3 regions of the Streptomyces sp. NPDC101194 genome follow, and region 2 is predicted to be linked to each of the others. Evidence: riboswitches for the same ligand, from Rfam matches in the RefSeq annotation. Region 2 holds a riboswitch; each other region holds the start of a gene.
The links. Region 2 has a riboswitch for cobalamin ahead of ACIRP2_RS34890 (ABC transporter substrate-binding protein). Riboswitches for the same ligand answer to the same signal wherever they lie in the genome.
Positions count from the first base shown of each region.

Region 1: it holds a riboswitch for cobalamin, as region 2 does, so the genes downstream of both, ACIRP2_RS26750 (CoA-acylating methylmalonate-semialdehyde dehydrogenase) here and ACIRP2_RS34890 (ABC transporter substrate-binding protein) in region 2, are expected to answer to the same signal.
Region 3: it holds a riboswitch for cobalamin, as region 2 does, so the genes downstream of both, ACIRP2_RS34295 (prenyltransferase/squalene oxidase repeat-containing protein) here and ACIRP2_RS34890 (ABC transporter substrate-binding protein) in region 2, are expected to answer to the same signal.

Region 1 is NZ_JBIWOS010000008.1:7,218-9,472, reverse strand. Features, by position in the region: gene ACIRP2_RS26750 (CoA-acylating methylmalonate-semialdehyde dehydrogenase) at 1-898, opposite strand, end outside; cobalamin riboswitch at 1,090-1,275, opposite strand; gene ACIRP2_RS26745 (ABC transporter substrate-binding protein) at 1,324-2,244, shown strand; gene ACIRP2_RS26740 (short-chain fatty acyl-CoA regulator family protein) at 2,248-2,255, opposite strand, start outside.
Region 2 is NZ_JBIWOS010000013.1:130,638-132,892, reverse strand. Features, by position in the region: gene ACIRP2_RS34895 (beta-ketoacyl-[acyl-carrier-protein] synthase family protein) at 1-525, shown strand, start outside; cobalamin riboswitch at 602-791, shown strand; gene ACIRP2_RS34890 (ABC transporter substrate-binding protein) at 882-1,892, shown strand; gene ACIRP2_RS34885 (FecCD family ABC transporter permease) at 1,889-2,255, shown strand, end outside.
Region 3 is NZ_JBIWOS010000013.1:679-2,933, forward strand. Features, by position in the region: gene ACIRP2_RS34290 (hypothetical protein) at 1-894, opposite strand, end outside; cobalamin riboswitch at 991-1,130, opposite strand; cobalamin riboswitch at 1,203-1,343, shown strand; gene ACIRP2_RS34295 (prenyltransferase/squalene oxidase repeat-containing protein) at 1,486-2,255, shown strand, end outside.

The DNA.
Region 1 (2,255 bases), on a different contig from region 2:
CCAGGCGGTCGGCCGTCTCCTCCCCCACGGGTACGGCGACCGAGATGGCCATGCAGCGCTCGCCCGCCGAGCCGTAGCCTGCGCCGATGAGAGCGTCGACGGCCTGGTCGATGTCCGCGTCGGGCATCACGATCATGTGGTTCTTGGCTCCGCCGAAGCACTGGGCGCGCTTGCCGTGGGCCGCCGCGGTGGCGTAGATGTGCGCGGCGACAGGAGTGGAGCCGACGAACCCGAGGGCCTGCACACGCGGGTCCTCGAGGAGGGTGTCGACGGACTCTTCGCCGCCGTTGACGACGTTGAGGACGCCCGGCGGCAGCCCGGCTTCGAGGAACAGCTCCGCGAGCCGCAGCGGTACGGACGGGTCGCGCTCGGACGGCTTGAGGATGAACGCGTTGCCGCAGGCAAGCGCGGGGGCTGCCTGCCAGAGCGGGATCATGGCGGGGAAGTTGAAGGGGGTGATGCCTGCGACGACGCCGAGCGGGGAGCGCAGCGAGTGCACGTCGATGCCGGTGCCAGCATTGTCGGTGAACTCGCCCTTGAGCAGGTGCGGGATCCCGGCGGCGAACTCGACTACCTCCAGGCCGCGTTGGAGATCACCGTGAGCGTCGGCGACAGTCTTGCCGTGCTCGGCGGACAGCAGCCGGGCCAGGCTGTCCCGCTCGCCCTCGACGAGTTGGAGGAAGCGCAGCAGCACGCGGGCCCGTCGCTGCGGGTTCCACTGGCCCCATTCCGCCTGCGCCTCCTCGGCGTTGGCGATGGCGGCCTCGGCGTCGGCCCGTCCGGCCAGGGGTACGCGCGCCTGGACGGCGCCGGTGTTGGGGTCGTACACGTCGGCGAAGAGACCGGACATACCGGTGGTGTGCTTTCCGCCGATAAAATGGGTGAGTTCACGGACCATGGGTGCCTGCTCTCGTCAGGTTGGATCCGGGGATGGCACGGCGAACCGGCGGACGGCACCCGCATGGGAGTGCGCCGCTGTGGTACGCCGTGAGAACTACGAGCGCATGGAAGTGGTGTGTGTGCGCTCCGCCGGATCACCAGGGTCGTGGGTACAAACCGGTGCCATGCGTGTCTGCTCCATCCTCGTGGACAACACGGAACATCCGCGGCCGGTATCCTGACTCCCGGATCCCCGCGTGCCGCCCGCCTTCCCGACAGCCCTCGTCAGTGGCGTGTGGATGGCAGCACACTCCCCGGTCACAGTGGCGGGACCGTGCCGGTTTCTCACCGGCTTCCCTGCACCGCGGACCTTGTGCCACGAACATATAGTTGGACGTCCTAGTAAGTCCAGACCCACCACTCGGGCGGGCCTAGAGTCGCGGTATGCGCATCGTCTCCCTGCTCCCGGCTGCAACGGACATCGTGGCGGACCTCGGGCTTGTCTCCGACCTGGTCGGACGCACCCACGAATGCGACTGGCCGCCCGCCGCGGTCGCCTCCGTGCCCGTCGTCACCCGCGCCGAATTCGACGCGGACGACCTCAGCAGCCGGGAGATCTCCGAGGCGGTCGGCGGGGCCGCCCACTCCGGCTCCTCGCTCTACACCCTGGACACGGTGGCGCTTGCCGCGCTCGCACCGGACGTCCTGCTCACCCAGGACCTGTGCGATGTCTGCGCGGTGTCCTACGAGGACGTCTCCCGGGCGGTGCGCGTGATGGACACCGGTCCCCGGGTGCTGAGCCTGGAACCGACGACCCTCGGCGATGTCCTGGACTGCCTGGTCACCGTAGGAGACCTGCTCGGGGTACGGGAGCGGGCCGAGCGGCGCCGCACCGAGCTGCACGACAGGCTCGACGAAGTCCGCCGGCTCACCAGGGGCCGGAATCGGCCGCGGGTCGTCGCCATCGAATGGCTCGACCCACTGTGGCCGGCGGGCCATTGGGTCCCGGAGCAGATCGCCGCTGCGGGTGGGGAAGCCCTGCTGGCAGCGCCCGGTGAGCACACGAAGCCGATGACGTGGGAGTTGGTACGCGCCGCACGCCCGGATGTGGTCCTCGTCCTGCCCTGCGGCTTCCCGCCCGAACGGACCCTGGCGGAGATCGGCCTGCTCACCGGACTGCCGGGCTGGGAAGAGCTGCCCGCCGTGCGTGCCGGGGAGGTGTGGGTCCTGGACGGTCCCGCGTACTTCAACCGGCCGGGCCCGCGCGTGGTCCGCGGCGCCGAGGTGCTCGCCCACGTCCTGCACGGTGTACGGGCAGGGGATCCGGTGACCGAGGCGGAAGCCCGACGGCTGGGCCGGGCGTGATGCTCACGCGC
Region 2 (2,255 bases):
GCCGCCGTCATGGTGCTGGAACGGGCGGACGACGCCCGTGCCCGGGGCACGGCACCGCGGGCGCTGGTCGCGGGCGCCGGGGCCACCACCGACGCCCACCATCCCATCAGTCCGCATCCGTCCGGCGTGGTGGCCCGGACGGCGGTGGAGATCGCGCTGCGCGACGCCGGGTGGGAGGCGGGAGACGTCGAGCACGTCAACGCACACGGCACGGCCACCCCGGCCAACGACGCCACCGAGGCCGCCCTCATCGCCGGGGTCTACCCGCACCGGCCGCCCGTCACCGCCCCGAAGGGCGTCCTGGGGCACTGCATGGGGGCGGCCGGAGCGATCGAGGCCGCACTGACCGTCCTGACGCTGCAACGCGGAATCGTGCCGCCGATCGCCAACCTGGACGCACCGGCACCCGAGTTCGACATCAACTGCGTCACCAGGTCCCCGCTGCGACAGCCCGTCCGGCGTGCCGTCAGCCACTCCTTCGGATTCGGCGGACACAACGCCGTGATCGCTCTTCAGCGCCCGTAGCACCAGGCAGGTGGTGCGACGGGAAACGGCCCGGCGTACCACCGGCCACACCGCCCGTGAGCTGCGCGGAGGCCCGTGATAGCTTGCCGGGGCCAGTCGAACTCCACGAAGGGGTCAGGGAATCCGGTGAGAATCCGGAACTGACGCGCAGCGGTGAGGGGGACGGGCGGGGCCACGGCCACTGGGAACACCCTCGGGTGTCCTGGGAAGGCGTCCCGTCCGCAGGAACCCGAGTCCGAAGACCTGCTGGCACCTGCGCCCGGTACCGGGCGCAGGACGCCGTGCAACGGGCTCCGCGTATGGGCCCAGAGACGCAGAGGGACTTTGTGCCGTCCATATCCGACCCCGTCCGCACCATGGCCGCGCTCGCGGCGGGACTCGTCCTGCTGACCGCCTGCGGGGGCGGAACAAGCGATTCCGTCGCGAAGCCCGGTTCCACCGACGGATACCCGGTGACGTTGAGGAACTGCGGACGCACCGTCACCGTCGAATCCGCACCGCGGCGCGCCGTGTCGGTCGACCAGGGATCGACGGAGATCCTGCTCTCCCTCGGCCTCGCCGACCGGCTGGCCGCCACCGCGACCTGGACCGACCCGGTGATGAAGGGGCTGGAGAAGGCCAATGCCGGGGTCCCGAGGATCGCGGACAACCGGCCGTCGTCGGAGAAGGTCCTCGACCAGGAGCCCGACTTCGTCAGCGCGTCGTTCGAGTCGACGCTCGCCAAGGGCGGCGTCGCCCCGCGCGAACAGTTCGAGGAACTCGGGGTCCCCACCTATGTCTCGCCCGCCGACTGCACCGGCAAGGACAACAGCGGCAGCGGCGACGGCGCCCGTACCGAGCCGCTGACCATGGACAGCGTCTACGACGAGGTGCGCGAACTGGCCAGGGTGTTCGGCGTGGCCGAGCGCGGCGACAGGCTCGTGGCGCAACTGCGGGCCCGGGTGAAGAAGGCGGCCGAGGGCGTCGACGCCTCCGACGCCACCATCCTCTACTGGTTCTCCGACTCCAAGGCCCCGTACCTGGCCGGCTGCTGCGGAGCACCCGGCATCATCACCCGGGAGCTCGGCGCCAAGAACGTCTTCGACGACACCCGGGACGAATGGCCCCAGATCAGCTGGGAGACCGTCGCCGACCGCAACCCCGACGTCCTGGTCATCGGTGACCTGACCCGTAAGGCACAGACCGCCGAGAGCGCCGCGAAGAAGATCGAATTCCTGGAGTCCAACCCCGTCACCAAGAACATGGACGCCGTCAGGCACCGGCGGTACGTCCTGCTGAGCGGCCAGGCCATGAACCCGTCCATCCGGACGGTCGAGGGCGTGGAACGCGTCGCCGCCGGGCTGCGCGCCTTCGGGCTCGCGGGATGACGGACACCGGACGCGCCGCGGCCCCGGACACGTCACGGACCTCCGCGACCGGCGTGGGCGGCGCGACGGGTCCGCGGAAGCTGCGCGGCGGAGTCCTGTGGGGCTGCGGCATCGCGCTGCTCGTGCTGTCCGTCGCGATCGCCGTCACCATCGGCCCCGCCCGTATCTCCGTCGCCGACGTCTGGTCCACGACGGCCTCCCACCTCGGCTGGGGCCGATCACGGCTCACGCCGATCCGGGACGGCATCGTCTGGAACCTGCGCATGCCGCGCACCCTGCTCGCCGCGGTGTGCGGCGCCGGGCTCGCGGTCTGCGGCACCGTCATGCAGTCCCTGCTCCGCAACCCGCTCGCCGACCCGTTCG
Region 3 (2,255 bases), 130 kb from region 2:
CTTGCCGCTGCCGGTGAGGAAGTCGCCGGTCTGGGGGTTGAAACCACAGGCGTTGAGGCCCGCGACGCCCCAGCCGTTGGAACTGGTGTTGACCCCGTAGAGGGAGTTGAACGCGCCGCTGGGGGAGACGAGGGTGCTCTTGAGGAAGTTCTTCGCCTGGACGACGTCGGCGTCGGTGTTCGAGACGCCGGAGACGCAGAGCGCGGCCATGGCGGCGCCGGTCATGTCGACGTCGCTCGTGGAATTCAGAACGGTGGGGTTGCCCTCGCCCTTCTGGTAGGTCCAGCCTCCGTCGACGTGCTGGTTGGCGCGGATGCGGGTGACCATGGAGTCGGTCAGCGCCTGCGGAACGCGGTTCGTGCCGCCCTGGGTCTTGGCGCCGCCCAGCGCGAGGGCGGCGAAGACGGTGCCGTTGAAGTTTCCGGACGGGCCGAAGTAGCCCGCCTCGGCCGTCTGCCAGTAGGAGTAGACGTGCGCGATGAGGTTGCGCGAGGCGGAGACGCGGGCCGGGTCGATACCGGCGGCGTAGGCGTTGAGGGTGCCGCGCTCGTAGTCGGTGGCCACCGGGGAGGCCTGCGGCCAGCCCGCCGTCGAGAGCAGGTTGCGGTAGACGGCGCGCGCGTTCTTCGTGGTGTCGCCGCCGGGGTAGACGTCCACCACGGCGGTTCCGGCGGCCGCGAAGGTGGTGAACGCCCACTCGTTGGACAGTCCGCTGCCCGCGTACGAACCGTCCGCGGCCTGAAGGGACTTGAGATAGGTCACACCATTGGTCTTGGACGTGGCGATCTGCGCGGGCGACGAGGTCGCGAAGGCCGGCAGCGCGGTGAGGGCGAGGGCTCCGAGCGCGGCGGGCACCGCGAGCGTGAGGCGGCGGGAGGTGCGGGGACGGGACATGGCCTGCTCCTGGAATGAGGGACGCCGACCTGACCGAGGCTCGTGCGGGCGGGCGGCCCGGAGCACAGTGGCGGCCGTCCGAACGCGTGGTACGGCTTGGGATTTGCATCACCAGATGGGCATTCGGGCTCGGTGACGGCCCCCTGCCGTCCCACACCGCTGCGCGTCAGCCCCGGATTCGCACCAGGTTCCCCCATGTGGCAGCCCAGGACGCTACCCGAGTGTTCAAGGGTCCGCCAGCTGTCGAGAGCGGTCTCGATCGAGCGGGACCTGAGCCTGTCATCTGAGACACAGACCACCTTGACGGTGTCTTTCTCCGCGTGGTCCACTCCGACTGATAAGCACTCAGCTCCAGGGGAAGCCGGTCGGAATCCGGCGCTGACCCGCAACCGTAGGCCCGGCACCGTCCCGGGCGAGTCGGAATGCCTGGGGCCAGGTTTTTGCAGCGAGAAACGCCGTCGCGGACTACGGCGTGGTTCGAAACGGCTTCCCCGCGGCCCTTCCCGCTGCGGGAGCTCTTTTGCCACGCGCTGGTCCGCCCGGCCGACACGAGGGGCCGTGGTGGGGACCGCACAGCAATCAAAGCAACGCATGGGGCACAAGGGACTGTTGTCGCTCACATCTGCGGCGCTGCTGACCTTCGCCGCGGGCGTGACCTTCGCGGGCGGGACGGCGCCCGCATCGGCCGATCCGATCGAGCAGTGCACAGCCACCAGCGGCGCCCTCGTCGCCGTGGACTTCGGCCCCTTCGGCGGCAAGGTGGAGAAGGGCTGCGACACCACCCCCACCACTGGCTACGAACTGCTGCAGACAGCCGGGTTCACCATGGAGGGCACCGTCCACGACGGCCCCGCCTTCATCTGCCGCATCGGCAAGGGCACCGGTACGCAGTACCCCACGCCCGACAAGGAGAGCTGCGTCCTCACGCCGCAGGCGACGGCCTACTGGTCGTACTGGACCGCCTCGCCCGGGCAGCGGAAGTGGTCCTACAGCCAGCAGGGGGCCATGGCCCGGCACCCGAAGCCCGGCGACGTGGAGGCCTGGGTCTACGGCGGCACCGACATCGCCGGCACGAAGGGCAAGCCGTCCTTCACTCCGGACGACGTTCGCGGTTTCACCACCCCCGACCCCACCGTTCCGACGTCTCCGCCCAAGGTTCCGGCCGGTCGGGTCGACGTGCCCGCGACCACCCGCTGGGTCACCGGCACGCTGACGGACGGCGAGCGCGTCGTCGACGAGGGCTCCACCACCCCGAACCACTTCCTCACCACAGAAGCGGTGTTCGCCCTCGCGGCGGCCGACCGCAAGAGCCCGGTGGCGAAGAAGATCGCCGACTTCCTCGCCACGCCCGTGCAGACCGA